3 regions of the Arthrobacter sp. D3-16 genome follow, and region 3 is predicted to be linked to each of the others. Evidence: predicted binding sites of a transcription regulator. Region 3 holds the regulator's gene; each other region holds the start of a gene.
What was found. Region 3 encodes HrcA, which represses chaperone genes, less so after heat shock. Its sites were predicted from a motif close to TTNGCACTCGNNNNNNNCGAGTGCNAA; they were not measured.
Positions count from the first base shown of each region.

Region 1: a site for HrcA is predicted at 4,021-4,047, ahead of groES (co-chaperone GroES). Genes of this name have one in related genera too.
Region 2: a site for HrcA is predicted at 7,225-7,251, ahead of groL (chaperonin GroEL). Genes of this name have one in related genera too.

Region 1 covers NZ_CP096437.1:1,343,139-1,353,140, forward strand. The annotation lists gene M1D32_RS06515 (glycoside hydrolase family 3 N-terminal domain-containing protein) at 1-542, shown strand, start outside; gene M1D32_RS06520 (shikimate 5-dehydrogenase) at 653-1,450, shown strand; gene M1D32_RS06525 (THUMP-like domain-containing protein) at 1,456-2,688, opposite strand; gene M1D32_RS06530 (hypothetical protein) at 2,742-3,119, shown strand; gene M1D32_RS06535 (DMT family transporter) at 3,044-3,979, opposite strand; gene groES (co-chaperone GroES) at 4,204-4,500, shown strand; gene groL (chaperonin GroEL) at 4,578-6,188, shown strand; gene M1D32_RS06550 (dihydrofolate reductase family protein) at 6,272-6,874, opposite strand; gene M1D32_RS06555 (ATP-dependent DNA ligase) at 6,961-8,484, shown strand; gene M1D32_RS06560 (acyltransferase family protein) at 8,611-10,002, shown strand, end outside.
Region 2 covers NZ_CP096437.1:3,262,218-3,272,219, reverse strand. The annotation lists gene M1D32_RS15295 (peptidoglycan bridge formation glycyltransferase FemA/FemB family protein) at 1-1,120, shown strand, start outside; gene M1D32_RS15290 (threonine/serine exporter family protein) at 1,158-2,645, shown strand; gene M1D32_RS15285 (siderophore-interacting protein) at 2,717-3,556, opposite strand; gene M1D32_RS15280 (uracil-DNA glycosylase) at 3,571-4,341, opposite strand; gene M1D32_RS15275 (DUF3263 domain-containing protein) at 4,469-4,798, shown strand; gene M1D32_RS15270 (LytR C-terminal domain-containing protein) at 4,848-5,492, shown strand; gene M1D32_RS15265 (cold-shock protein) at 5,675-5,881, shown strand; gene M1D32_RS15260 (ABC transporter substrate-binding protein) at 5,887-7,146, shown strand; gene groL (chaperonin GroEL) at 7,428-9,056, shown strand; gene M1D32_RS15250 (ABC transporter substrate-binding protein) at 9,150-10,002, opposite strand, start outside.
Region 3 covers NZ_CP096437.1:2,011,976-2,021,977, reverse strand. The annotation lists gene M1D32_RS09695 (PhoH family protein) at 1-361, opposite strand, end outside; gene M1D32_RS09690 (GerMN domain-containing protein) at 721-1,680, shown strand; gene M1D32_RS09685 (16S rRNA (uracil(1498)-N(3))-methyltransferase) at 1,695-2,477, opposite strand; gene dnaJ (molecular chaperone DnaJ) at 2,480-3,607, opposite strand; gene hrcA (heat-inducible transcriptional repressor HrcA) at 3,687-4,700, opposite strand; gene M1D32_RS09670 (DUF3097 domain-containing protein) at 4,879-5,733, shown strand; gene M1D32_RS09665 (DUF4870 domain-containing protein) at 5,884-6,303, shown strand; gene M1D32_RS09660 (2'-5' RNA ligase family protein) at 6,359-6,871, shown strand; gene M1D32_RS09655 (hypothetical protein) at 6,868-7,257, opposite strand; gene hemW (radical SAM family heme chaperone HemW) at 7,324-8,553, opposite strand; gene lepA (translation elongation factor 4) at 8,590-10,002, opposite strand, start outside.

The DNA.
Region 1 (10,002 bases), 670 kb from region 3:
CGATTGTTAATGCTGTTGCCACCGGCACCTTGCCCGCCGCCCGCCTGGACGAAGCGGCCCTGCGGGTGGCGACCATGATGACCTGGCATGCCCGGGCAGCAGCGGGCACCGGCACGCCAACCGGCACCCCTGCCGGCAGCGGGGCCGCGCTCGCCGGCAAGGTGTCCGCCGCCGCCGTCACGGTCCTTTCCGGCCACTGCGGTGGGCCCCTGGCACCCGGTGCTGTCCGGGTCACAGGCGGCAGCCCGGCGGACCGGGCGCGTTTCGCAGATGCTGCGGCGCGAAACGGGCTCGCCCTCGGTTCCGGACCTTTGGTGAGCCTCATCCCGTACGGCGGAAGGCCCGCAGGCGGCGACATCGCCGTCGCCCTGGACGCACCCTGGCCGCTGCAGCACTCCGCTGCTCCGGTGAAGGTGGCGCTCTACGGCCGCACCCAGGGTGCCTTCGACGCCCTCGCCGCCGTCCTGGCCGGGACGGCGCCGGCACCCGGAAAGCTGCCCGCCGCCGTCGGAAGCTATCCCGCGGGAACCGGCTGCCCCTGATCCGAAGTAGCTCGCACTTAACGTCGTCATTCGCGATTTTCAGTGCGTTATCTGCCAGTCAGGTGGGTGGGAACGCGTTTAATGGTCAGGTGCCCATTTTGAATAAAGACATGACCCTCTGCATCTCGCTCTCGGCCCGTCCCAGCAACAACGGGACCCGGTTCCACAACCACCTGTACGAGCAGCTGGACCTGAACTGGATCTACAAGGCGTTCGCCCCCACCAACCTGGAGCAGGCCATCGCCGGGGTCCGGGGGCTGGGCATCCGCGGCTGCGCCATCTCCATGCCCTACAAGGAGGACGTGATTGCCCTCGTGGATGAGATGGACCCGTCCGCCAAAGCCATCGACTCGGTGAACACCATCGTGAACACCGACGGGCATTTAAAGGCGTACAACACCGACTACACGGCGATCGAACAGCTGCTGGCCGCCAACGCCGTGCCCACCACCTACTCGGTCCTGGTCCAGGGTGCGGGGGGCATGGCCAAGGCCACCGTCGCTGCGCTCCGTGACGCCGGATTCGCTGATGTCACTGTCCTCGCCCGGAACGAGACCACCGGGCGGGCGCTCGCCGAGCAGTACGGCTTCCAGTGGCGTGCAGCGCTCGACGGCGGGACGGCCGACATGATCATCAACGTGACACCTATTGGTATGGCAGGGGGTGCCGAAGCGGAGAGCCTGGCCTTCCCTCAGGAAACCATCGACGCTGCCCGGGTGGTTTTCGATGTGGTTGCCCTGCCGGCCGAAACCCCGTTGATCAAATCGGCCCGGGCCGCCGGGAAGCCGGTGATCACCGGAGCGGAGGTGGCCACCATCCAGGCGCTGGAGCAGTTTGTGCTGTACACCGGGGTCCGGCCCACCGCAGAGCAGGTCCGTGCCGCAGAGGAGTTCATGCGCGCCCAGTAGCGCTCTTAGGCCGGCTCCACCACGATGGCCACCCGGTCCTCCCCGATGCGGGTCAGGACCAGGGTGGCTGTTGTGTTGCCGCCCTTCTTGCTGCCCGCGTTTTTGCCGCCGGGCAACAACTGCTTGCGGAGTTCCTCAGGGGTCACGGCAGTGCCGCGCTTCTTGATGTCCAGCACCCCGATGCCCTCTGCCTTCACCCACGCCTTGAGCGCCTTGACGTTGTAGGGCATCACGTCCAGGACCCTGTAGGCCCGCGCGAAGGGGGTGTCCACCAGCTGTGGCGCGCAGATGTAGGCGATGTGTTCATCCACCAGGTGCCCGCCCAGCTGCCGCGCGACGTCGGCCACCAGCCCCGCGCGGATCACCGCACCGTCCGGCTCGTACAGGTAGCCCTCCACCGGCCCCACCTCGGCTGCGGGTCCCGCACCGAAATCCTCGCCGCTGGTCAGTTCGGCTGCCCCCTCAGTTCCCAGGACGAGCGCTGCCCTGCGGACTCCGGGCCGCTGCACGGCATTGAACCACAGTGCCACTTCGGTGACATCCCCGGACACCGAAACCCACTGGGCTTCGCAGTCTGCCGGCACGGAATCATGGGGCATCCCGGGCCCCATTTTGACGCCGACCGCGCGGCCGGACGCTGCCAGGGACTGAACGAAGGACAGCGGCGGCGAAAAGGCTTCCGGGTCCCAGATGCGCTTGGTTCCGGAGGTGGAGGTGACCCGCCGCGCAGGATCCAGCCAGACGCCGTCGATCCCGTCCAGCGGAACGGCGGTGGCGTCTGCATGGACCACGGTGGCGTTGGGGAAGGGGATGAGGTTCACGGTGGCGCAGGCGGCGGTGGTCTCGTCCATTTCCACCGCAGTCACGGTGATGTCCATCGAAGCCAGCGCCAGCGAATCGGCAGCGAGGCCGCAGCCCAGGTCCGCCACGTGCTTGATTCCCGCCTCCGAGAACCGCTGGGCGTGCCGGGCGGCAACGTTGAGCCTGGTTGCCTGCTCCAGGCCGGCCTGGGTGAACAGCATGCTCCGGGCGAACTCACCGAACTTCGCTTCGGCCCTGGTCCGGAGCCTGGACTGGGTCAGGACGGCCGAGACCATCGCCGGGGAGTGCCCGGCCTTGCGCAGGGCCGAGTTGAGTTCGAACGAGGTGTCCTCCTGGTAGGGCCCCAACGACGCCAAAAGGTCCCATCCCTCGGGGGTGAGAAGCGGCGCGATCTGGTCCTGGGGAGCGTGAGACATGCGTTCCAGCCTAGTGGAGGAGCGTCCGGAGGGATGCGGATAGTGTTGAAACCATGGAAGAGAGCGCAGGCCGCCATCAGTCCGGAGAACCAACCAGGCACAGCGGCCCCGCCAGATTCGCCCGGCCGGCACTGATCGCCGGATCCCTCGTGGCGGTGGTGTGCATCGGGCTCCTGGTGGTGATCTTTTTCCTCGATACGTTCAATGCCACGGTCTACTCAGTGGGCGGTGATGACATCGCGGGCGACACCCGGGAAGCGCGGGACATCCGGGGGCTTTACGACGGCGCGCGTTCCGGCAGCATCGCCGTCCTGGTTGCTGCCCTGCTGACGGCGGCAGGAGCGGCGGTGGTGCTTTACCGGGGGCGGAATCCGGCCTCCGGTGAGGGCGAAGGCGGGGAGGACGTCGACTTCGACGACCTGGGACGCTGAGGAGCCTTGCCGCCGGCACTGGTGAGCAGCACTCCAGAAATGACCAGGACGCCGCCGAGCACCTGCGGCACAGTGATGGGCTGGCCCAGGGCGACAGTGATGATGGCGGTGAACACAGCGATGAGGTTCAGGTAGTTGCCGGCGTTGGCGGCGGTGGTCCGCTTGAGGGCGAGGTTCCAGAGCAGGTAGGAGCCCAGCGAAGGAAACAGTGCGATGAACGCCAGGGACCAGCCCTCCGAAGGGGTCCCCGGTAAGCCGGCCCCGGTCACAAGGGCGAGCGGGCTCAGGACCACGGCCGCCATTGCCACCTGCACCGCCGTGGAGGTGATGGCGGGGATGCTCAACCTGCGGGCGATGATGGTGTACAGGCCCCAGACGGTGATGGCCCCAAGGATCAGCAGCTCGCCCCTGTTGATGGAAAATGTCAGCAGGCGCTGCAGCTCGCCCCCCGTGAGCACCAGCAGGACGCCCAGCAGGCCCAGACCGATCCCCACCCAGCTCAGCGGGCGCGGCCTGTCCCGGAGGAGGACTACGGCCAGCACCATGATCAGTGCCGGGTTCGCAGCGGTCACCAGGGAGGCGTTCAAGGCAGACGTATCCTGCAGGGCGCTGTAGAGCAACAGGGTGTAGCCGCTCATGCCCAGGGAACTCAGGAGCAGCAGGACCGGCCAGCGCTGCAGGACAGCCCGCCAGTCCGGCCGCTCCACGGCGTGGGCCAGCACCAGCAGCGGCACGGCGGCCAGCACCCAACGCCAGAACGTCAGCTGGAGCGGCTCCATGGTCTTCATTGCGGCCTGGCCCACCACGAAATTTCCGGCCCAGAAAAGGTTGGCAAGGATCAGGTATACGGCAGCTCGCACCGCTCAAATGTACATGCGGAGGGTTCGCGAATGACGAAACGCTGGCACTCGCCTTGACCGAGTGCTAACCCTTACATAGAGTCTTCATTAGCACTCTCCCTAGGAGGGTGCTAACACATGAAGAGCTGCCAGCCAGGCTGCTGCCGGCACCGCGACGACGGTTTGCCAGCCAGGGCGGAAAGCTTTCCAGTCCACGAATTTGCTGACGAAAAGGAGAGGTCCGAGTGTCGGTCTCTATTAAGCCTCTTGAGGATCGTATTGTTGTCCGCCCGCTCGAAGCCGAGCAGACCACGGCTTCCGGCCTGGTTATCCCGGACTCCGCGCAGGAGAAGCCCCAGGAAGGCGAAGTTGTTGCAGTAGGCCCCGGCCGCTTTGACGACAACGGCAACCGCGTCCCGCTCGACGTTGCCGAGGGCGACGTTGTTATCTACTCCAAGTACGGCGGAACCGAAGTCAAGCACAGCGGCACCGAGTACCTCGTACTGTCCGCCCGCGACGTCCTGGCGATCGTCGTAAAGTAACTCCCCGGATCCCCGTGCCGCTGGTCATGCGTTCTGCTGGTCAGCTGCGCGGGGTTCTGTCTTGAAAGGACAAAACCATGGCAAAGCAGCTTGCGTTTAACGACGCTGCCCGCCGGTCTCTTGAAGCCGGCATTGATAAGCTCGCCAACACCGTCAAGGTGACCCTCGGCCCACGTGGCCGCAACGTCGTCCTGGACAAGAAGTGGGGCGCTCCCACCATCACGAACGACGGCGTCACCATCGCCCGCGAAGTCGAGCTGGACGACCCCTACGAGAACCTTGGCGCCCAGCTGGCCAAGGAAGTCGCCACCAAGACCAACGACGTTGCCGGCGACGGCACCACCACCGCAACGGTTCTGGCCCAGGCTCTGGTCAAGGAAGGCCTGCGCAACGTAGCGGCAGGTGCGGCTCCTGGCCAGATCAAGCGCGGCATCGAGGTTTCCGTCGAAGCCGTTGCTGCCCGCCTGCTGGAGAACGCCCGTCCCGTTGAAGGCACCCAGGTGGCCAGCGTTGCAGCAATCTCCGCCCAGAGCGAAGAAATCGGCGAGCTCCTCGCCGAGGCATTTGGCAAGGTTGGCAAGGATGGTGTGATCACCATCGAAGAGTCCTCCACCACGCAGACCGAACTGGTCCTCACTGAGGGCATGCAGTTCGACAAGGGCTACCTGTCCCCGTACTTCGTCACCGACGCGGAGCGCCAGGAAGCCGTCCTCGAGGACGCACTCATCCTGATCAACCAGGGCAAGATCTCCTCCGTGCAGGAATTCCTGCCGCTGCTGGAAAAGGCGCTGCAGAGCTCCAAGCCGCTGTTCATCATTGCTGAAGACGTCGACGGCGAGGCCCTGTCCACGCTGATCGTCAACCGCATCCGCGGCACCCTGAACGTTGTAGCCGTCAAGGCTCCCGGCTTCGGCGACCGCCGCAAGGCCATGCTGCAGGACATCGCCACCCTCACCGGTGCGCAGGTTGTCTCCCCGGAACTGGGCCTGAGCCTGGACACCGTTGGCCTTGAGGTGCTGGGTACCGCCCGCCGCATCACGGTCACCAAGGACAACACCACCATCGTCGACGGCGCCGGTGCGGCAGAAGACGTGGCAGCACGCGTTGCCCAGCTCCGTGCCGAGCTGACCCGCACCGACTCCGACTGGGACCGCGAAAAGCTCCAGGAGCGGCTGGCCAAGCTGGCCGGCGGCATCGGCGTCATCAAGGTCGGCGCAGCCACCGAGGTTGAGCTGAAGGAAAAGAAGCACCGCATCGAGGACGCTGTTTCCTCCACCCGCGCTGCCCTCGAAGAAGGCATCGTCGCCGGCGGCGGTTCCGCCCTGATCCATGCCCTCAAGGCACTGGATGAGGACCCGGCCGTCACGGCACTCGAAGGCGACGCTGCCGCTGCTGTGGGCATTGTCCGCCGCGCACTGGTCCAGCCGCTGCGCTGGATCGCCCAGAACGCCGGCTTCGACGGCTACGTCATCACCGCCAAGGTTGCCGAACTCGAAACCAACAACGGCTTCAACGCCAAGACGGGCGAGTACGAGGACCTGATCTCCGCCGGTGTGATCGACCCCGTCAAGGTCACCCGTGCAGCCCTCCGCAACGCAGCCTCCATCGCAGCACTGGTTCTCACCACCGAGACCCTTGTTGTGGAGAAGCCTGCCGAGGAAGACGAGCACGCAGGCCACAGCCACTGACCTGCAGTTTCCCCAGCACGTCTGAAGTCACAAAGAACCGGTCCAGCATCGCTGGGCCGGTTTTTTGTGCTCCGGTACCTGCGTCAGGCGCCCGGCATGTCCTGTGTCTCAACACCGCCCGCGCGCTCATACACCAGCGATACCGCCCCTTTCGGGAAGGTGCGTGCCGGCTCAGCGAGGCGGAAGGAGGCGGGGATGGTCCCGGCGTCGAAGAGCCGCTTGCCCTGCCCGAGCGTGACGGGGTAAAGCCAGAGGCGGAGACGGTCCAGAACGTCCGCCGCGAGCAATGAGCGGATGAGGACACCGCTGCCAAACATGTGCACCTGGTTGTACTCCTCACGCAGCCGGCCGGCGGCCGTGGCGTCCGGCAGGACAGTGGTGCCCGCCCACGCCGGAGCGGTCAGTGTGTGGGAAACAACGAACTTCGGCACCCGGTTGAGCGTCCCGCCGATGTCTCCGGACTGGTGGGGCCAGTAGGCGGCGAAGATGTCGTAGGTCTTCCGGCCGAGAAGCAGGGCGTCGATCAGGCTGATTTCGGCCTCGATGGCAGCCTCCGCCTCGTCGTCGGATACCGGCATCTGCCAGCCGCCAAGGTCGAAGCCGCCCTCCGTGTCCTCTTCGCGGCCGCCGGGTCCCTGGTAGACGCCGTCGAGGGTGAGGAACAGGTTCGCGACGATGATTCCCATGCGTCCAGTCTGGAACTGCGCCCCGGCGCTGTCCAGCATCGGCGGCCAGCCCTACCGGGCATCGGCCGGCATGGCACACTGGTGCCATGCTGCTCGATGAGCTTGTGAGAACTACGGATGCCGTGGCGTCCACGCGCTCCCGGCTCGCCAAGGTGGAGGCACTGGCGGACTTGCTGCGCCGGCTTGAGGCCCCTGACATCGCCACCGCGGTCAGCCTGCTCACCGCCAGGCCTCGGCAGGGCCGGGTAGGGATCGGTTGGCGCGGCATGTCAGCGGCGATGGGGGAGCCGGCCGCCGAGCCAAGTCTTACCGTCGCCGACCTCGATGCTGCACTGGATCGGCTGCTCGTCACGTCAGGCGCAGGATCTGCAGCGGAGCGCGCGGCGACCCTCCGGACGCTGACGGCGGCAGCCACGGAGCGCGAGCAGGCCTTCATCGCCGGCGTGCTGCTCGGCGAACTGCGGACCGGTGCGCTTGAAGGTGTTCTCACCGATGCCGTTGCCCGTGCCGCCGACCGGCCCGTCGACGCCGTACGCCGCGCGGCAATGCTCTCCGGCGACCTCGGCGAAACCGCCCTGCTCGCAATGACGGGCACGGCGGCCCAGCTTGATGCCGTCGGCCTGGTGGTCGGACGCCCCGTCCAGCCCATGCTCGCCTCAACCGCGGCCAGCGCCGGGGCAGCGCTGGAAGCCACGGGGGAGGCATCCGTGGAATACAAGCTCGACGGCGCGCGCATCCAGGTGCATCGCCTCGGCGATGTGGTGCGCATCTTTACGCGCACCCTGGCCGAGGTGACCCACCGCCTGCCCGAGGTGGTCGACGCGGTGCGCGGCCTGCCCGTGCGGGACGTGATCCTGGACGGCGAGACCCTTGCCCTCGACGAGGACGGCGGCGCGCGGCCGTTCCAGGAAACCATGTCCCGGTTCGGGGCGGACGCCGCGCGCGCCACGTTGCTGCATCCATGGTTCTTCGACGTGCTGCACGTTGACGGCCGGGACCTGCTCGACGAGCCGCTGATGACCCGCCTCGAAGTGCTCGAGCGCATCGCTCCCGGGTACCGGATCCCTGGGGAGATCACGGCGGATGCGGCCACAGCGGAGAACGTGGCCCGGGATGCACTGGCCGCCGGCCATGAGGGCGTGGTGGTGAAGGCCGTCGGATCGGCCTACGCGGCTGGCCGCCGGGGATCCAACTGGGTCAAGGTGAAGCCGGTGCTCACCTACGATCTGGTGGTGCTCGCGTGCGAGTGGGGGTCAGGTCGGCGCACCGGGCTCCTGTCCAACCTGCACCTGGGTGCCCTCGACCCCACGGGCGAGTTCGGCGGTCCTGGCGGCTACGTGATGGTGGGCAAGACTTTCAAGGGCCTCACGGACGCCCTGCTGCGCTGGCAAACCGGGAGGTTCCAGGAGCTTGAGGTGCGGCGCACAGCGGGCACCGTTTGGGTGGAACCCGTCACCGTGGTGGAGATCGCGATTGACGGAGTGCAGCAGTCTTCGCGATATCCGGGCGGGATTGCCCTGCGGTTCGCCCGGGTCAAGCGTTACCGCGACGACAAGACAGCGGCCGAAGCCGACACCATCCAGACGCTGCGGGAACTGCTGCGTACTTAGCCCGCTGCTGCTAACTTCGGGAGGCGCCAGTATCCGCACCGTCCAGCCGCCAGCCAAAGCCGGTTCGGGAGGAGCAGCCCATTCCGCTAGACTTGGTGGTTTGTTTTGCGCTCCGAAGGGTTATTTGTGTCCGCTATATCTACCGAGCCGGCACCGGCACGCGCTGGCGGTGCCCGGCGGGTGCCACGAAAATCCTCTTACCGCCCTGAAATCCAAGGGCTCAGGTCACTGGCTGTCCTCATGGTGGTTACGTACCACATCTGGTTCGGCCGGGTCTCGGGAGGCGTTGACGTCTTCCTCCTCATCTCGGCATTCCTGATGACGCTCCAGTTCACAGGACGCCACGAGCGGCGGGAGCCGGCTGCGCTGCTGAAGCATTGGCTGCATCTGTTCCGCCGGCTCCTGCCTGCAGCGGTAACAGTGATCATAGCCACACTTGCCGCTTCGTATCTGTTCCTTCCCCGCACCCGGTGGCTTAACCTCATTGAGCACGGCTGGGCGTCCGTGTTCTACCGGGAAAACCGCCTGCTGCAGGAGCAGTCAGCGGACTACTACGCGACGAACCACGGCCTTGCCAGTCCCTTGCAGCACTTCTGGTCCCTGTCCATCCAGGGACAGGTGTTCATTCTGTGGCCTCTGATCTTTGTGCTGGCGGCCTGGGCGGCAGCTCGTTTCAGACTTTCGTACCGGCCGTTGCTCGCCTATGTCTTCTTCGCGGTTTTCGCTGTATCGCTGGGCTATTCCATCTACTTCACGGCAAACAACCAGGCGCAGGCCTACTTTGACACCGGGGCCCGGCTTTGGGAGTTTGCCCTGGGAACGCTGGTGGCGCTGATTCTTCCCGGCCTGTACCTTTCCCGCCGTACCCGGATCGTGATGGGCTGGGTGGGGCTGGTGGCAATGCTCGCCTGCGGCCTCCTACTCAACGTGCAGGCAGCTTTCCCAGGGGTCGCAGCGCTCTGGCCGACGCTGGCAGCGGCTCTGGTCATTGCGGCCGGCCAGACCCAAAGCGCCGCCGGTGTGGACAGGTTCCTGAGCTCCAAAGCCCTTGTGAAGCTGGGAGGACTGTCCTACGCGTTGTACCTGTGGCATTGGCCGCTCCTGGTGATCGGGCTGGCATGGAGTGGTAAAGAGCACGCGGGGTGGCTCTCGGGATCCGTGATAATCCTCGCGTCACTGGTTCTCGCATACCTCACAACGCGATTCATCGAGGCGCCCTGGCGCCGGTGGGAATGGCCTGAAGTCAACCGCCGCCGTTCAGTACTGGCCATTCTGCTGGCGGTGGCAGTGGCGGCAGCGCCGCTCGGTGCCTGGCGCCACCAGATACTGCAGTCCAGTTCGATCTCGTCCATTGGCTTGGACAATCCCCGTTACCCCGGCGCGCGGGCCGCCAGTGAAGGCTACGTCTTCTCGCCGGATCCCAAAGCCGACCCGGTCCCCAAACTCGAGGTGATCGCCGGTGAATGGCCGGAGTTCCCCGAGCCGTGCGAAGATGCCGGCGAGAACGCCAGCATCTGC
Region 2 (10,002 bases), 1.3 Mb from region 3:
GAATTACACCACCACCCGCCTGGGCTACACAGTGTGCGAGTGCGCCAAGGGACCGCTGATGGACTACACGGACACCGATCTGGTGCGCGCCGTCGTCGGACTCCTCCGCCAACGCGCCGCCGAACGCAAAGCCGCCGAGCTGAAGATTTCGCCCAACCTCAAGTACATCGCCCGCGACGCCGACGGCGCCGAACACCCCGAAGTTGAGGACAACCGGGAGCTGGTGGCCCGGCTTTCGGAACTGGGGTTCCAGCACCAGGGCCTGGACATGAACTTCGTCAACGTGAACTGGATGTTCATCAAAAGCCTGGCCGGCGTAAGCGACGCCGAAGAGCTCATCATGGGCACCAGCTATCGGACCCGCAAGGCCATCCGAAAAGCCGAGAAAAACGGCGTCTTCCTGGAACAGGCCACGCTGGAAACCCTTGACGATTTCTACGGTGCCCTGAGCAAGGCCGGGGACGAAAAGGGCTTCGTCTACCGCGAGCGTGCCTATTACGAGCACCTGCTCCGGACCACCTCGGCAGAATTCACCAAGCTCATGATGGCCAAGATCGATATCCCGGCCTACCGGAAATCCATCACCGAGCGGCTGGAGGCGGAATCCGCGACGGCCGCGGAGCTGCGCCGTGAGGTGGAAGAGACCGGGAGCAAGAAAAAGGCGAACCGGCTCAAGGTGGTCCAGGACCTCGTGGACAGCTATGAACGGAGCCTGAAGGACATTGAGCGGTTCCCCGACTCGGTGGGAGTTGCCACCGTGGCAGCGATCCACTTTGTCTGCTACGGGGACGAGGTGGTCTGCGTGATCGGCGGCACGGTGCAGGACTACATTTACTTCAACGGCGCCACCTCCCTGTACTGGGGCATGATGCTCCACGCACTGGAGCACGGGTACCAGCGGTACAACTTCTACGGAACTTTCGGCATCTCCGGCCAGGACGAGGAAGGCCACGGCGGCTATGCGTTCAAAAAGGGCTTCGGGGGAGAGGTGGTCCAGCTGGTGGGTGATTTCGTGATGCCGGTCCGCCCTGCCGTCTTCCGCGCCAACACGCTGGCCCGCGCGGCAGCAGCCGCTGCCCGGACCTTGCTCCGCAGGCTCCCCCTGAAGCGTTCCGCCTGAAATACCAACCAGAGCACCGCACCGGGAGGAGGCAACCATGACTGACCGGCCCGAACGTCCCGGGCGACGGCCGCGCACGGACGGCCTGCCCAAAACAGAGCCGCTGACCCCTGCCCAGGTCCGGCAGAACGCCGCAGCCAAAAAAATGCTGCGGCGCCTGGTCCAGGGTGAAAACCCGCCCACGGCGCCGATGAGCATCGTGGACCGGTTGACGGGGAGTCCCTACGCCAACCCGATGATCCAGGTGGGCGGCGTTGACACCTCTGCCCGCAAGACCCTCGACTTCGCCCTGCACCTGGCCGAAACCATGTTCCGGTACGGAGCCGGTGCGCTCGAGGTGGAAACGAGCATCATCGCCGTCACCGCTGCGCTGGGGCTGAAGAACATCGAAGTGGACATCACCAACCAGTCCGTGGGCATTAACTATGCGCCCAAGGACCAGACGCCCATTTCGCTGCTGCGGGTGGTGCGTTCCTGGACCAACAACTACGCCGGCCTGGCCAAGGTGCACCAGCTGGTGACAGACATTGTGGCCGGGGGAGTAGGCCGTGACGAGGCAATCCGCCGGCTTGATGAGGCCATCACCAGCCCCAAGCCCTTTCCGCGCTGGATGGTCACCGTGGCCTTCGGTACGTTCGCAGCCGTCTTTGTGGGAGTCCTGGGCGGCGGCCCGGTGTCCTCCGCCATCGCCTTCGCGGCCAACATCGGCATTAGCCTGCTGGCCCGCCAACTGGGCCGCTGGCGCGTCCCCGACTTCTTCATCACCGCCAGCTGCTCCTTCGTAGTGACGCAGCTGGCACTGGTGCTTTGGCAGTTCGGGCTGACAACATCCCCGGCCATCGTGGTGGTGGGCGGCATCCTGCTGCTCCTGCCGACAGGACGCCTCGTCTCGTCGGTGCAGGACGCCATTAACGGCTTCCCCGTGACGGCAGCCGGACGGTTCCTGTCCACGCTGCTGACCTTCGGCGCCATTGTTGCCGGCATCGCCGTCGCCTTCGTTGTGGGTGAATTGACCGGGATGCAGCGCATTGACGTCACCCAAACGTTCCCGCCGGCCTACGATCTGTGGGTCCTGGTGATCTTCGTGGCGGTGGCCGTAATGGCGATTGGCATCACCGAACAGACCAGCTGGCAGCTCCTGCTGCCTACAGCAGCTGTTGGCGTGGCCGGCTACCTCGTCCTGCTCGCGGCCGGCCAGCTCGGCGTGGGCGACCGGTTTTCGCCGGCCCTGGCCGCCGTGGTCATCGGCCTGCTGGGGCGTGTGGTCGCCCTTCGCATGGGGGCGCCGCAACTGGTGGTTGCCGTGCCTGCAGCCTTGATCCTGCTGCCCGGCCTGACCATCTTCCGGTCCATGTACGTGCTCACCATCGAGGAGGCCGAGATCCTGCTTGGCGCCGGCGGGATGCTGAATGCAGGGGCTATCGTGCTGGGTACAGCGGGCGGAATTGTCCTGGGCGACACCCTTGCCCGGCCGCTGACGCGCAGCCTGGCAAGCAATGAGCGGCGGCGCGCCCGCCGCCGCTGACGCCGGGATAGGGCTGGGCAGACCAGTGCCAGCCAGGTCTGCCCAGCCCGGACTGGCTGGATCTGCTGTGGCTAGATCTGTCCCACCGGCAGTTTTTTCTCGGCCTGGAACACATCCTCCACGCGGCCCTTGGCCCAGTAGCCCGAGAGGGAGACCTGGCTGCGTTCCAGGCCCCGCTGATCGAAAAGGACCCCGCGCAGGGCCTTCATGTAGCCGCGCTCACCATGGACGAAAACATCCACCCGGCCCGCGGGCCACTCGGCGTTTGCCACGGCCTGCACCAGGAGGTCGCTCTCGCCTGCAGGGACACCATTGCGGGCAAGCCAGTGGATTTTCACCCCGGCGGGGGCGGCAATGAACTGGATGTCGGCGTCGGAATCAACCTCCACAAAGGCAAGGCCTTCCGCCTCCGGCGGCAGGGACTCCAGGCACGCGGCAATTGCGGGCAGCGCCGCCTCGTCGCCCGCATAGAGGTACCAGTCAGCATCGCGTGCCGGATTGTAGGCGCCCCCGGGGCCGGTGAAGGTGAGGACGTCGCCGGGCTGCGCCCTGGCGGCCCAGGGGCCTGCGAGGCCCTCGTCGCCGTGGACTACAAAATCGATGGCGAGCTCGCGGGCGGCAGGGTCCACCCAGCGGATGGTGTACGTCCGGGTGAAGGGCCACTGTTCCCGTGGCATGGTCTCCCGGATGCTCCACAGGTCCAGGGGGGAGGGATACTCCACGCCCGGCTGGGGAAAGACGATCTTGACGTAGCGGTCCACATAACCGTTGTCCACGAAGTCCGCGAAGCCGTCCCCGCCGGCCACGATCCGGACCATGTGCGGGGAAAGCTCTTCCCTGCGCAGCACGGAGAGGTTGATCTGCGGACGGCTTTTCTTGGTGGCGCTGGTAGCGGCGGGAAGGGTGTTCATAAGGCAAGCCTAAGCTAGGGTGCTGCGGGGAGTTCCCAGGTTACGCCCAGGGCGCCCTGCTCCATCAGCAGTTCATTGACCCGGCTGAAAGGCCGGGACCCAAAAAAGCCGCGGGATGCGGACAGCGGGCTGGGGTGGGCGCTGGCCACGGCAGGAGCCCCGGCCAGGAGGGGGCGGACGCTCTCGGCGTCCTTTCCCCACAGCACGGCAACCAGCGGCATCCGGGACCCGTTCGTGTCCCGCCGGTGGGCCACCGCGGAGACTGCCGCCGTCGTGATCTTCTCCCAGCCCTTGCCGCGGTGCGAACCGGGGGATCCCGCCCGCACCGTCATCACGCGGTTGAGGAGCAGCACGCCCTGGTCGGCCCAGGCGGAAAGGTCCCCGTGGATCCTGGCCGGCAACCCGAGGTCGGATTCCAGCTCCCGGTAGATGTTCGCCAGGCTCCGGGGGATGGGCCGGGTGCGCCGATCCACGGAAAAGGACAATCCCACTGCGTGCCCCGGCGTCGGGTAGGGATCCTGGCCCACAATCAGGACCTTCACGTCGGCGAGGGGCTGCCGGAAGGCCCGCAGGACGTTCGACGGCGCCGGCAGCACCTGGTGCCCGGCCCCCACGTCGTCCGCGAGGAAGGTGAGCACCTCCCGAAGTTCTTTTTCGACACCCGCCAGGGCAGCGGCCCAGTCCGGGGCCATGAGCTCATCCAGCGGGCGCCGCGCCAGCTCAACGAAGCCCGCTCCCTGCGCCGGTTCCTGTACGAGCTCGAACAAGGCATCTGATTCAAACACGGTCCCATTCTTGCAGGGCAACCCGCACCGGGCGCAGGGCGTGGCCTTCCACGCCGCAAATGACAATGCTGTTATTCGTCCGTAGCATGGGGGTCAGACATTTTCGTATCCAGCTAAGGAGTACGCCGTGGCGGAACCAGCCCGGGAGCACCTGCCGGAGCAGGAAACCCGGCAGTCCCTCCTGGCCGGCTTCACGCTCCGGGAGTCGCCGCTCAGCGAGCGTGACCAGCAGATGCTTGCCCTGGAGCGGCAGTGGTGGAAGTACGCCGGTGCCAAGGAACAGGCCATCCGGGAGCTTTTCGACCTCTCCGCAACCCACTACTACCAGCTGCTTAACGCACTGATCGACACCGAGGATGCGCTGGCCCACGATCCGATGCTGGTCAAGCGATTGCGTAGACTACGTACGTCGCGTCACCGTGCACGTACTGCACGGCGCCTGGGGTCCGACGCGTAAGACTCCCACGCTGAGCATTCAGCAGCAATCAACAAGGAATATGTCGTCCATGACCAAATACGCCCGCGATGAATTCGACAAAGTCCCTGAGACTGCGTCGCGACAAGGTGTCCACCGCACGGCTTCCGCCCCGTCACGGGTACGGCTTTGGCCCATCCTGGCGGTGGGCATGGTTGCGCTGGCCATCGGTCTGGTGTCCTTCCTGATCCTTCCCAAGCTCGGTTTCAGTGGGCCCGGCAGCCAGGCCGTTTCGAGCCAGGAGGCATCCGCGCTGGCCGCCACCGGTTCCACGCCCTCTGCCACTCCTGACGTTTCTCCGGGACCCTCTGCGGAGGCAGCGCCCCCTGCGCCCAGTGAGCCGGAACCCACCGCCGACGCTGAGCCGGAACCGAGCGCAACAGATCCGGCCCCGCTGTTTATCGACAAGACGCAAAGCGTCGCCATCTACAACGCGGCCGGGACGGCAGGACTCGCCGGGCGGGTTGGCGGAACGGTCCAGGCGGACGGCTGGACGCTGGGACAGGTAGGCAACTGGGCAGGTTCACCCCAGCAGGCCTCGATCATCTACTACCAGGGGGCAGACCAGCTGCCCAACGCACAGGCCCTCGCGGCGCTGCTGGGTATTCCCACCGTGCTCAACAGCACCGATTTCCAGGTGCCGCTCGTTGTGGTGCTGGGGCCTGGCTACCGGTAAGCAGTGTGCCGCCAGGCTGCGCCCTGTTGCAGCGGTCACGCCTCAGTAACTATTGAGGACGGGCCAAGGCCAACCCCGCGCCGGCGGCGCTGAATTGGCTAGAGTAATTTTTCAGGGTCGGTTCGGGGCCAGTCGGCACACAGTGGCGTGGGCGCCCGGAAACAACGGAAAGAGTGGTCGGCATGGCACTGGGAACCGTCAAATGGTTCAACGCAGAAAAGGGCTACGGCTTCATCACCGTTGACGGCTCGGGCGATGACATTTTCGTCCATTGGTCCGCCATCCAGGGTGAAGGTTACCGGGCCCTCGACGAGGGCCAGCGTGTGGAACTCGAAGTAGGCGAAGGCGAGAAGGGCCCGCAGGCAGAGAGCGTCCGGCCGGCCGAGTGAACCATCTGATCCTCCGTCCTGGACCCGTCCGCCGGACGCTCTTCACGGCTGCAGCCTGCTCCACCCTGGCTCTGACCGCCTGCTCCGGCGTCACCGGCAATGTGCGGGTGGAATCCGCAGAGGCTTCCGGCGACGGCACCCTGCGCGTAGGCCTGATCCTGGACAACACCGGCCACAGCGGCTTCCTCAACGCCCCGCAACTGGCCGCTGCCAAGCTCGCCGTACAGGAGATCAACGCCGCCGGCGGACACAAAGGCAAGCCGGTGGAGCTTCTTCCCGCCGACACAGTGCAGGACACGGCATTGCAGGCCCAGGCGCTGGTTGCCGGAAAAGCCGACGTCGTCATCGGCCCCACCGATTCAAGCCGTGCCGCAGCGGCCATCGATGTCCTCTCCCGCGCCCGGACGCCCCTCATCTCACCCGCCAACACCGCAGCCGGGCTAAGCAGTATCAGCAGCGGCGGCTATTATTTTCGGACTGCGCCGGCCGACGCCGCGCAGGGCCCGGTCCTGGTAAAGCTCGCCAAGGACGCCGGTGCCACGTCTATTGCGGTGCTGTACCAGGAGGGCTCCTACGGCAAGGACCTTTCGGCCGCCGTCGCCGCTGCTGCGGAACAGGCGGGTCTGGACGTGGTGGCCAATGCCGCATTCACAGCGGGCGACGCCGGCAACGCGGCCGATACCGCCGGAAAGGCTGACCCCGGCGCCGTCTTTGTCATTGCCCGCGATGGTGCCCAGGGAGCCCTGGCGGAACTGGCCAATTCCGGAGTTGACGGGAAGCGGCTCGTCCTCAGTGACGGCGCCTTCGGCCGATACGGTTCAGGGGTGGCAGCCGGATACCTGGACGGCGCCCGCGCGGTGGTTCCCGGACAACTTCCTGATGCCGACTTCCAGGCAAGGCTCCTGACGGTGGACCCCGGCCTGAAGGACGTATCCTTCGCTGCCGAAGCCTATGACGCCGTAACCCTTGCTGCCTTGGCTGCCGCAAGGGCGCAGGACGACGCCGGCCGGTCTGTTGCCGCCAACCTGATCGCCGTATCGGGAGGAACGGGGGGACCATCAGCGGGGGATGCGTGCCTGTCCTACAAGGACTGCCTGGCGCATTTGAAGGCCGGAGCGGACGCAAACTACGACGGCGAATCCGGGCCGGTTGCCTTCGACGCCAACGGAGATGTCACCACGGCCACCTTCACCGTCTTCACGTACGGCGCCGACAACCACTCTGCCGTGAGCGGCCTTGAGACCGCGGGGCGGGCTTCGAGCTAAACCCCGTGCCGCTGGCGGCAGCACCGTTTTCCGTCGTCTTTCGCTTGCACTCTAACGTGGGGAGTGCTAATTATTGAGTTAGCACTCTGACGTACCGACTGCTAAAGCAATGCTGGTTCCGGCCTGCGGCGCGCGGCACCGGTCGAGGAGCGAAGAAACACCTAACTGGAGTGAGATCCGCACCCCGAGGCATACAGAGGCCAACGGCGAAGGATCGTCCGTCGCGGGCACTGCAGCGAAGGTTCATTCTTAACGACTGTCCCGAAAGGACTATTGCCGTTATGGCCAAGATCATTGCATTTGATGAAGAGGCACGCCGCGGCCTTGAGCGGGGCCTGAACATCCTCGCCGACGCCGTTAAGGTCACCCTCGGCCCGCGTGGACGCAACGTCGTCCTCGAAAAGAAGTGGGGCGCCCCCACGATCACCAACGATGGTGTTTCCATCGCCAAGGAGATCGAGCTGGACGATCCCTACGAGAAGATCGGCGCCGAGCTGGTCAAGGAAGTTGCCAAGAAGACGGACGACGTCGCTGGCGACGGCACCACCACGGCTACCGTGCTGGCACAGGCACTGGTGAAGGAAGGCCTGCGCAACGTTGCGGCCGGCGCCGACCCGCTGTCCCTCAAGCGCGGCATCGAGAAGGCTGTTGAGGCCGTCACGGCCGAACTGCTGAACTCCGCCAAGGAAATCGAAACCAAGGAAGAGATCGCCGCTACGGCGTCCATCTCCGCTGGCGACGAGGAAATCGGCGCCCTCATTGCCGAAGCCCTGGACAAGGTGGGCAAGGAAGGCGTCATCACGGTCGAGGAGTCCAACACCTTCGGCCTGGAGCTTGAGCTCACCGAAGGCATGCGCTTCGACAAGGGCTACATTTCCGCCTACTTCGTCACCGACACGGAGCGCCAGGAAACGGTCCTTGAGGATCCGTACATCCTGATCGTCAACTCCAAGATCTCCAACGTCAAGGAACTGGTTGCTGTCCTCGAAAAGGTCATGCAGTCCAACAAGCCGCTGCTGATCATCGCCGAGGACATCGAGGGTGAGGCACTCGCCACCCTGATCGTCAACAAGATCCGCGGCACCTTCAAGTCCGTCGCCGTCAAGGCTCCGGGCTTCGGTGACCGCCGCAAGGCGCAGCTTGCCGACATCGCCGTCCTCACCGGTGGCCAGGTCATCGCCGAGGAAGTTGGCCTCAAGCTGGAAAACGCCGGCCTGGAACTCCTGGGCAAGGCACGCAAGGTTGTTGTCACCAAGGACGAAACCACCATCGTCGAGGGTGCAGGCGACGCCGACCAGATCGCCGGCCGCGTATCCCAGATCCGCGCCGAGATCGAGAACTCCGATTCGGACTACGACCGCGAGAAGCTGCAGGAACGCCTGGCCAAGCTGGCCGGCGGCGTGGCAGTCATCAAGGCCGGTGCCGCAACCGAGGTTGAACTCAAGGAGCGCAAGCACCGCATCGAGGACGCTGTGCGCAACGCAAAGGCAGCCGTCGAGGAAGGCATCGTCGCCGGTGGCGGCGTGGCCCTCATCCAGGCCGGCGCCAAGGCATTCGCCAACCTGCAGCTTTCCGGTGACGAGGCAACCGGTGCGAACATCGTCCGCGTTGCCATCGATGCTCCGCTGAAGCAGATCGCCTTCAACGCCGGCCTGGAGCCGGGCGTTGTGGTGGACAAGGTCCGCGGCCTGCCCGCCGGCCACGGCCTGAACGCAGCAACCGGCGAATACGTCGACCTGCTGGCCGCCGGCGTCAACGACCCCGTCAAGGTAACCCGCTCTGCCCTGCAGAACGCGGCCTCCATCGCCGGCCTCTTCCTCACCACCGAGGCAGTTGTGGCGGACAAGCCGGAGAAGAACCCTGCTCCGGTTGGCGGCGGCGACGACATGGGCGGCATGGGCGGCTTCTAGCCTCCACGCCGGGCCCGTCCCGCACGTACACACAAAAGCGGCCCCCTCGTTTGAGGGGGCCGCTTTTTGTGTTCGGGCTTTTGCCGGACAGTTCTATTTCCTGGCGCCGGCCAGCATTCCTTCAACTTCCTTCTTGAATGCTTCGGCAGCCGACTGCGGCGTGAGGCGGTCGTACAGGACTTCATCGGTGTACCGCTTGATCACGTTCTGCACGCTGCCTGCGCCGACCGGAGGAACGGGCGGCGCTTCCTTCATGTCAGGGGCGATGTCCTTCAGGAAGCCAACCACCGTGGTGTCGGCGGGCTTCAGGGAGGGTGAAATGCCGTCCACAATCTCGGGGTTGGTGGGCACTCCCCGGTCCGTCATCAGGATGGCCCCGGCATCGGGGCTGTTGGCCAGGTAGTTGATGAAGGTGGCCGCGGCTTCCGGGTGCTTGGACCGTGAAGAAGCGGACCAGAACATGGTGGGCTTGTAGTACATGCCGTTACTTGCCGCCGAGCCGTCCTTGCTGGGCGCGCGGAGCATTTTGATGCTGCTGCCGGTGGTGGCCTCCAAGGAGCCGAGCTGGTTTGTCCACCACCACGCCATGCCTACCCGGTTGGTGCCGAAGAGGCTCTCCTCCAGGCCGGCGCCGGCATCTTCGGTGGCGACGGTCGCCGGCGGGCTCGCCTTGGAATCGCGCTGTTCCTTCAGGCGCTCCCAGAAGGAGGCGGCCGTTGCGGTGTCGAAGTCCAGCTTGCCGTCCTCGGAGTAAAGGTTTTCGCCATGCTGGCGCAGCCAGATGATCAGGTCCGCCTCATTGCTGCCGTATGCCGCGCCGTAGTTCTTCCCGTCCCCTGCGGCGCTGATTTTGGACGCAGTCTCCATGAATTCGTCCCAGGTCCACTTGGTGTCATCCGGCAGGGGCACGTTGGCAGCCTCAAAGACCTTTGTGTTGGCCATGATG
Region 3 (10,002 bases):
CGGGATTCTGCATCGACTGCGAGCGGAGGAGCGCCACAAGCTGCTGCAATACAGCCGGGCTGATGACCGTGCCGCGGGCCACGAGCCCGCGCACTTCGTGGAGGAGCCGCATGATCCGTGGCACATCAGCCGCCGGGCCGCTGATGGAAAGCTCATTGCCGCGAACGTGGAAGTTCACGTCGGGGAACTGTTCCTCGATGAACCGCAACGCTTCATCATGGCTGCCCAGCGATTGAACCATCTGGTCCGAGTTGTCGAAAAGGACTACTTCGGTCCGGACGCCAGGGAGTGAATGGGGAAACTCCCCCGCTGCGCCCTCGCCTGTCACGAGCCTGCGCTTTCCGTTAGCTGATTCAGTCATGGTGCTGGCCCGCAGGCCTGTGATCCCCTCGATGTCGAAACAATTGCTGTTGGCTGATCTGCGGCGGCTGGTGCCGTTGCTTCCAGCGGTACCTTCCATCCTACGCCAGCAGGCACACCAGACCCCATACTGCAATACGCCGCCCGTACCTGTCCGTCGGGGCAGATGGCACTGTTCCCGTTATTAGGTATCAACTTCATATCGGGCTCATATCGTTCCAGTTGCAGTTGGACCGCTCAGCGCATCCCGGCGCTTTTGCTCCCCGGGGCTGTGCAATGCTGGAAATCCAGCCTGCTGCTGGAGCAGCAAGGCCGACCGGGGATCGGCCTACCCGACCAGGAAAGGACAGAGCAATCAAGGTGCCGGAAACCGCAGCGCCCCGCCGCGCCCGAGGAGCCCTTAGCGGCGCCCGTTCCGCGGTCCTTGCCGGTCTCCTGCTCGCAGTTCCTGTCCTGGCGGGCTGCATCGCCGAACCGGGACCGTCCCCCACCGGCGCACTCTCTTCCAGCCCCGCTGGCCCCGGCACTACATCCGGCGCCCCCTCCACGAGTGCTCCCCTGGAGACCACCCAGTCGTCCAATAAGGCGCCCGTCTACTGGATCGGGCGCAGCAACAGCGATGTCTTCCTTTACCGGGAATTCCGGGACGTCCCGGAGCAGGAGAATCCGGTCACACGGGCCCTGCGCGCCATGATGTCCGAAAAGCCGCTGGATCCGGACTTCTTCACGCCATGGCAGAACCCCAAGCAGCTGGCCACCTCGATTTCCGGCAAGGACATCATCACGGTGGATGTGTCAGAGGATGCCTTCAACAGCAATCTTGACGCCGACATGGCCACCCGGGCCATCCAGCAGCTTGTCTACACGGCTACCGCCGCGGCTGCCAGCTCAGGACTGATTGACTCCGGCCAGCAGATCCGCGTCAGGATCCTCGTGGACGGACACACGGACTACGTTGCGTTCAACCATGTGCAGCTGGGGTCCCTCATGGCCCGCACAGTCGGGCTGGTGGCCCCCGTATGGATCATCGACCCGCAGGAAGACGTGGAAGTGGCCGACGGCAGCGTCAAAATCACCGGGCGAAGCACCCTGCCGGGCGGAAAGCTCCGCTGGCAAATCCTGCGGGCCGGGGACAACGGCGACAAGACACCTTTCCTGACCGGAGAAACAACGGCGGCTGCAGATCCCGCGCAGGCCGGGGTATTCACCTTGGCCCTGACCCTGCCCGAGGGTGACTTCGAACTACGGGTGGCCCAAACCTCCAACTCAGACGGCCAAGTGGACGGCACCGAGGACACGCGGAGCTTCAAGGTCCGCTAGATCCCCCGGGCAGCTCAGACTGCCGGTGCTGCCCAGCGGCCCAGGACGTCGCTGGCAAGAACGACGGCGGCAGGGCCGGCCGTTGAAGAGCGCAGCACGTGGTGTCCCAACAGGGCTGTTACGGCACCCTGGCCACACAGCCTTGTCACTTCACGCTGGCTGATCCCTCCTTCGGGTCCCACGATCAGGAGCACTTCCCGCACCCCGTCAGTGGCCCCGGTTGGAAGCCAGGATTCCAGGACGGACCGGAAGGGCCGCACGGCGTTCTCGTGCAGGATTACGGCGAGGTCGGCCGCCTCCACTGCCGCGGCGAGGGCGGCGGTGTCGACGGCGGCACGCACTTCAGGGATCCAGGCACGGCGGGCCTGCTTGGCGGCGGCGGTAACAACGGACTGCCATTTTGCGTGGGCCTTGGCAGCCCGGTCACCTTTCCAGCGGACGATGGACCGCTCCGACTGCCACGGAATTACGGCATCGATGCCTAGTTCGGTGGCCGTCTCGATGGCCAGCTCGTCCCGGTCACCCTTGGCCAGGGCCTGGACCAGCACCAGCCTCGTGTGCGGACGCTCCTCAGTCACCATGGACGTGCATTCCACTTCGAGCCCGGAGGAGGAAGCGGCAGTGACCTTGCCGGTCATGCGGGTACCGGCGCCGTCAACAATATCCACGGCCTCGCCCGGAGCGAGCCGCTTGACCGTCACCGCATGCCGCGCCTCCGGTCCTTCCAGGACGAAAATCCCTTCCGGCGTCATCCGGTCCAGGGACCCGGCCGCAGTGAAAAAGACGGGGTTGCTCACCGCTACAGGTTACCGAGCCGGTCCCGGAGCTTGGCGAACATGCCGCCGCTGGCAGCAAGCTTGCCGTCCGTAATTTGCTCGCCGCGAAGCTTGGCGAGCTGGCGCAGCAGGTCCTCCTGCGCTGCGTCGAGTTTTGCAGGCGTCTCGACCTGGAGATGAACCTTCAGGTCACCGCGGCCGTAACCACGCAGGTGGGTCACACCGAGGCCGCGCAGGGTGATGATCTCTCCGGACTGGGTGCCGGCCTTCACGTCAATGTCCTGCGGCCCGTCGAAGGTTTCGAGGGTCACGTCGGTTCCCAGGGCGGCTGCCGTCATGGGAATATTCAGCGTGGCGTGGAGGTCGTCGCCCTCGCGGACGTAGGTGGCGTCGTTGTTGACGCGGATTTCCACATAGAGATCACCCGCGGGGCCGCCCGCGGGACCGGCCTCGCCCTGGCCGGACAGCTGGATGCGCGTGCCGGTGGCAACGCCGGCGGGGACCTTGATGGTCAGGGACCGGCGGCTGCGGATCCGCCCCTGCCCGCTGCACTCGTTGCAGGGGTCCTTGATGACAGTTCCGAAGCCTTCGCAGGTGCCGCACGGGGCCGCCGTCATGACCTGGCCGAGGATGGAACGGACGGCCCGCTGGACCTGGCCGCTGCCACCACAGATGTCGCAGCGCTCCGGATGGGTTCCGGGACGGCAGCACGAACCCTCGCAGGTGGGGCAGACCACTGCCGTGTCCACTTCGAGCTTCTTGTTGACCCCGAACACCGCATCCCGGAGTTCGATCCGGACGCTGATGAGCGCGTCCTGTCCACGCCTCACCCGTGATGCGGGGCCGGTGGTGCCTCCTGCGCCGAAGAAGGTATCGAAGATGTCCTGGAAAGCGAAGCCCTGGCCGGCGTACGCTCCCCCGCCGAATCCGTTGTCGGTGCCGTTCTCGTTGCCGGTGGTGTCGTAGACCCGCCGCTTTTGGGGATCCGAGAGAACTTCGTAGGCGTGGGTCACTGCCTTGAAGCGGTCCGCAACATCCTCACCGGGATTGACGTCCGGGTGAAGGGTCCGGGCCAGCTTGCGGTAGGCCTTCTTGATCTCTTCTCCGGTGGCATCCGGTGAGACTCCAAGGACTTCGTAGTGGCTGCTCAAAGTTCGTATCTCTTCCTTGTTGTTCTGCCTGCAGTCGTACTGCCTACACTGCTGTGCGCTCTTGGGCGCCGTTGTGGGGTCAGGGACCCAAAATCCGGGACAGGTAACGGGCCACGGCCCTGACGGCTGCCATGGTGGTGGGATAGTCCATCCTGGTGGGGCCCAGCACGCCAATCTTGGCGACGCTGTCCGGGCCATAGCCGGTGGCCACGACAGATGCCTCCGCAAGGCCGTCGTAGGGGTTTTCGCGGCCAATGCTGACGGCTACTCCGCGGTGGTCCTGCGCCATCTCGCTCAGCAGGCGCAGCATCACCACCTGTTCCTCGAGCGCCTCCAGCACCGGTCCGATGCTGAGCGGGAAGTCAACGTTCGAACGGGCCAGGTTGGCCGTGCCGGCCATCACCATACGGTCTTCGCGGCTGCTGTGGCCCAGGCCTTCCAGCCCGTGAGCCAGCGCCTGGGCTGCCTGCCGCTGTCCATGGGCGACGCCGGCCACCACCGCGGTCAGCGACTGTCCCAGCTGAGCCAATGGAGTCCCGGCGAGGGATCCGAGGAACCTGGCGCGCAACCCGGCGAGAGCTTCATCCCCCAGATCCTGCCCGACGTCGATGACGCGTTGTTCCACCTTGCCGCTGTTGGCGATCAGCACCACCAACACCTTCCGCGGTGCCAGGAGAACGAATTCAATGTGGCGGACCAGTGCGCGGTTGAGGTGCGGATACTGGACAACCGCCACCTGGTTTGTCAACTGGGACAACAGCCGGACGGTACGTTCCAGGACGTCGTCGAGGTCATCCGAGCCTTCAAGCAGGGACTGGATGGCCCGCCGCTCCGCCTGGGACAAGGGCTTGACCGCGGAGATCTGGTCGACGAAAAGCCGGTAGCCCTTGTCCGTGGGGATGCGGCCTGCGCTGGTGTGGGGCGCGGTAATCAGCCCTTCGTCCTCAAGCGCGGCCATGTCATTGCGAATGGTGGCGCTGGAGACGCCAAGATGGTGCCGCTCCACCAGGGCCTTGGACCCGACGGGCTCGCGGGAGTGGACGTAGTCCTCCACGATGGCCCGCAGTACTTCCAGTTTGCGTGGCTCGCTCACTCTCCACCTCCATCCAGGGTTCAGGGCAGCCGTTCCGCCCGCACCGTGACGCTGCAGCGGTTAGCACTCGACATGCCCAAGTGCTAACAGTCTATTATGACTCACCCCGTTGTTAGCATTGGTACCGCTCCGGGTGAAATTCCCCCGGCCGTGATCTAGCGCGAGGCGGAGTGAGTTGATGCATTACCAGAACTGGGGAGCCCAGGACCTATCCGCCCCCGCCAAGGCTCAATTACCGGAAGTGCCCGTGGAGCGGGGCATGGTGCTCGAAGATGTGCAATCCGGCTGGGTTGGCGCCGTGACCCGGGTGGAAAAATCGGGCGGAATGCATGTAGTCGCCCTGGAGGACCGCCGCGGCAAGTCGCGCTCGTTCCGGTTGGGCTTCGGGTTCCTCCTGGAGGGACAGGCGATCCGCCTGATGCCGCCTGCTCCGCGGCCGGCTGCCGGGTCGGGCACAGCCGCCGGCAGGACGGCGTCTGGCTCCGTCCGCGTTGCCGGCCAGAGGGCGCAGGTTGCCAAAGCGAGCCGCATCTGGGTGGAAGGAAAACACGACGCCGAACTCGTGGAGAAGGTGTGGGGAGATGACCTCCGGGTGGAAGGCATCGTCGTCGAACCCCTGCACGGCATTGATGACCTCGCGGCGGCTGTGGCCGACTTCAAACCGGGGCCCGGCAGGCGCCTGGGCGTGCTCGTGGACCACCTGGTGCCCGATTCGAAAGAGTCCCGCATTGCCGATGCCGTGATGGCCTCTCCCGGCGCCGCGGGGAATGTGCTGATCGTTGGACACCCCTACGTTGACGTCTGGCAGGCCATCCGCCCGGCCGTGCTGGGGATCGAGAAGTGGCCCGTAGTGCCGCGCGGGCAGGACTGGAAAACAGGCATCCTCGCAGCCTTCGGGTGGCCCCACGAAACCAAAGAGGACATCGGCCTGGGGTGGCAAAAGCTGCTGGGCGCCGTCCGCAGTTACGCGGACCTGGAAGCGTCGCTGCTGGGAAGGGTGGAGGAAGTCATCGATTTCCTTACGGTCCCCTGAACCACAGGCGCGCTGCCCGGTGCGCCCGGTGGCGGACTGGCAGCACCGCTGCACCCAGTATTCTTGGTACTGCGGTAACTGCGGATCGCAGCACCGGCACTAGACATGGCATTCTTAGTCAGCACCATTGCACTTTCGAAGGAACAGACTGTGGCAGAAAACGCACGTGAGCACAGGGACAGCCAGGGCGGCCAGGGCCGTTCGGAGTACCACGGCGTGCCAGCGAATGCGCTGCCCCTGACCGCCAGTGAAGACCGGCAGTGGGCCACCCTCGCCCACTTTGGCGGCATCCTGGGTTGCGTTCCTTCACTGCTGATCTACCTGATCTTCCGGGATCGGGGGCCGTTTACCGCCCAGGAGTCCAAGGAGGCGCTGAACTTCAGCCTGCCACCCACCATCGCCGCAGTGGTAGCTAACATCCTGGTTTTTGTGCCGGTGGTGGGCAACATCTTTGCGGTCATTGCAACACTGATCTGGATCGCCCTTACCTGCTTCTCGGTAGCCGCCGGGATCCACGTCAACAAGGGCCAGCCGCACCGTTACCCGTACAACCTGCGCTGGATCAAATAGCGCAGTCACCCTCCAAAACCTGAACCCACAGGCAGGCGTACTGCATGATGGGTGCATGCGCAGCGTCGAGTTGACCTTTGGGGAATCCACCGATTCTTTGATCAGGATGGACTGGGCCCGCCTCCTCGAAGCGGGCCTGCCCAGCCTGGCCACGCATACCTCTCCGAGCAACAGGCCACACATCACCCTCGCCGCAGGCAACTCCTTGGCCCTCGGGGCCGATGCGCAGGATCTGTGGGGCGGGCTGCCGATCGTCATCCGGTTTTCCGGTCTGGTGCTCTTTCCCGCCGGTTCCGGGAGCTGCGTGCTGGCACGCCTGGTGGTGCCGGCGGAAGGATTGCTGCAACTTCACGCGCGGCTCCATCAGCAGTGCGCGGGGGCATTCGCCAATACCCTCCCGGATTCGTGGACACCCCACGTCACTCTGGCGCGCCGGATTCCGGGGCACCTGCTCGGAACTGCCATCGCGGCCCTGGATGTGCGGACGGAAGGAGAATGCACCGCAGCCCGCCTCTGGGACAGCCCCACCAGGACCACCACATCCCTTGCCGGCCCGCCGGAGGACTAAGCGTTCGTACTGTCCCGACTGAGGGCGCCCCGTACCTCAGGAAAGGAGCCATCAGGGTTGAAGCCCAGAAGGACGTGGGTTTTGCGAAGCCAGCGTCCGAAGATGATGCTGGACCCGGCATAGAGCACGAGGGCGGCGACAACTATGAGGAGGGCCGTGGCTGATGCAGCCTTGTACGCGTCGTAGCTTGGGTGCCCTGCCGCAATGTCTCCCCGCAGCAGCGGGTAGAGCAGCCCCGTGAGGTAGAGGGATCCGGCCAACAGTGGCCCGCCGAGGGCCAGTCCTATGCAGGCACCCACACGTTTACGGGTTTTTGCGTATCGGCCGAACTGCCTCTCCCATTCCTCCCGGTCCGGTACGAGCAGAACCGCTTTCGTGCTATCCATGTCCTCCCCAGACTCTTGGTGCTGACCACATCATAGGCCCAGGCAAAGCGCGGTGGGGGCGACTAATCAGGCCGGGAGTACGCGGCGGACCACAGCATCCGCCAGCAGCCTGCCTTTGAGGGTAAGGACGAGCCGTCCCCGGAAGGCTTCGGCCGGCTCCACCAGGCCATCCGCAATCAGGCCTGCGACCTCGCGCCGGCCGTCATGCCCAAGGGATGACACTTCAAGGCCGGACTGCAGGCGCGCTTCGAGCATCACGCGTTCCATGTTCCGGGTTTCCAGGTCCAAGGTCTCCCTGCCGGCAGCGGGCGACAGGCCCTGCGCCAAACGGCCGGCATAGGCGGTGGGGTGTTTGACGTTCCACCAGCGGACCCCGCCCACATGTGAATGCGCCCCGGGCCCGATTCCCCACCAGTCGTCGCCGCGCCAGTAGGCGAGGTTGTGGCGGCAGGCCTGCTCCGGCGTGCGGGCCCAGTTGCTGACCTCGTACCAGCCGAGGCCGGCTTCGGTGATCAGCTGGTCGGCGAGTTCATACTTGTCGGCATGGTCGTCGTCGTCGATCCCGGGGACTTCCCCACGGCGGATCTGAGCGGCGAGCTTGGTACCATCCTCCACGATCAGCGCGTAGGCGCTGATGTGGTCGGGCTCGTAGGACAAGGCCGTCTCCAGCGAGTATCGCCAGTCAGCGAGGGACTCCCCCGGTGTTCCGTAAATCAGGTCGAGGCTGACGGCCAGGCCGGCCTCGCGTGCCCACTGCACCACCTGCGGGACCCGGCTGGGCGTATGCGTGCGGTCAAGTACCTTGAGCACATGCGGAACGGCGGACTGCATGCCGAAGGAAATCCGGGTGAATCCTGCGTCCTTCAGGACAGCGAGCGATTCGGGCGTAACCGAATCGGGGTTCGCCTCCGTGGTGACTTCAGCGCCATCTTCGATACCCCACTGGTCGATGGCACGGCGGAGAATCAGGGCAAGATCGTCCGCGGGCAGCAGGGTGGGTGTACCCCCGCCGAAAAACACGGTGCTCAGCCTGCGCGGGGGAAGGCCGGATTCAGTGAGGACTTTGGCCGCCATCGAGACCTCTGACGCAGCCGTGCCGGCATAGGCATCCTGTGAAGCGCCACCGCCGAGCTCGGTGGCGGTGTAGGTGTTGAAATCACAGTAGCCGCAGCGCACCGCACAGAACGGGATGTGAACGTACAGGCCAAAGGCCCGGTCCGCAGAACCGTCCACTGCCTGGGCGGGCAGCAGACCGTCCGACGGCGCCGGGTCGCCGAGGGGAAGGGTGCTAGGCATTGCAGGGGCCTCCGGTATTGCCGGACGCTGTGTTCACTACTTCTTGGCCTTGTCCTTGGACTCGTCTGTGGTGAGGGCGGCGATGAACGCTTCCTGGGGGACCTCGACGCGGCCCACCATCTTCATCCGCTTCTTGCCTTCCTTCTGCTTTTCCAGCAGTTTGCGCTTACGCGAGATGTCACCGCCGTAGCACTTGGCCAGCACATCCTTGCGGATGGCCCGGATGCTTTCGCGGGCGATGATCCGCGAGCCGATGGCAGCCTGGATGGGCACCTCGAACTGCTGGCGGGGAATGAGCTCGCGCAGCTTGGTGGTCATCATGACGCCGTAGGCGTAGGCCTTGTCCCGGTGCGTGATGGCGGAGAACGCATCCACCTGCTCACCCTGGAGCATGATGTCAACCTTCACGAGATCGGCCACCTGGTCGCCGTCGGCCTTCCAGTCCAGGGAACCGTAGCCACGGGTCTTGGACTTGAGGATGTCGAAGAAGTCGAACACGATCTCCGCCAGTGGCAGGCGGTAGCGGATTTCCACCCGGTCCTCGGACAGGTAGTCCATGCCGCCCATAACACCGCGCCGGCTCTGGCACAGCTCCATGATGGCGCCAACGAACTCGTTCGGGGCCAGGATAGTGGCGGACACCATCGGCTCACGGACCTCCGAGATCTTGCCGGAAGGGTATTCGCTGGGGTTGGTCACGTGGACCACCTTCTTGTCTTCCAGCGTCACCTCGTATTCCACGTTGGGCGCCGTGGAGATCAGGTCGAGGTTGTACTCACGTTCCAGCCGCTCGCGGGTAATTTCCAGGTGGAGCAGTCCGAGGAAGCCAACGCGGAAGCCGAAGCCCAGCGCTGCGGAGGTCTCCGGCTCGTAGACCAATGCGGCGTCGTTGAGCATCAGCTTCTCCAGTGCATCGCGGAGCACCGGGTAATCCGTTCCGTCCAAGGGGTACAGGCCGGAGAAGACCATCGGCTTGGCATCGGCGTAGCCGGGGAGCGAATCGGCGGCGGGCTTGGCGAGGTTGGTCACGGTGTCGCCCACCTTGGACAGGCGGACATCCTTTACCCCGGTGATGAGGTAACCCACTTCGCCGACGCCCAGCCCTTTGGAGGGGGTGGGCTCCGGGGAGCTCACCCCGATCTCGAGGAGTTCATGGGTAGCGCGGGTGGACATCATCTGGATGCGCTCCCGGGGGTGCAGCATGCCGTCCACCACACGAACGTAAGTCACCACGCCGCGGTACGTGTCGTAAACGGAGTCAAAGATCATGGCACGGGCGGGAGCGTTGGCATCACCTTCCGGGGCCGGAAGATCGCGGACGATCTTGTCCAGCAGGGCTTCGACACCCATTCCGGTCTTTCCCGAGACACGGAGTACATCCTCCGGGTCCCCGCCGATCAGGCTTGCCAGTTCCGCCGCGTACTTCTCGGGCTGGGCCGCCGGGAGGTC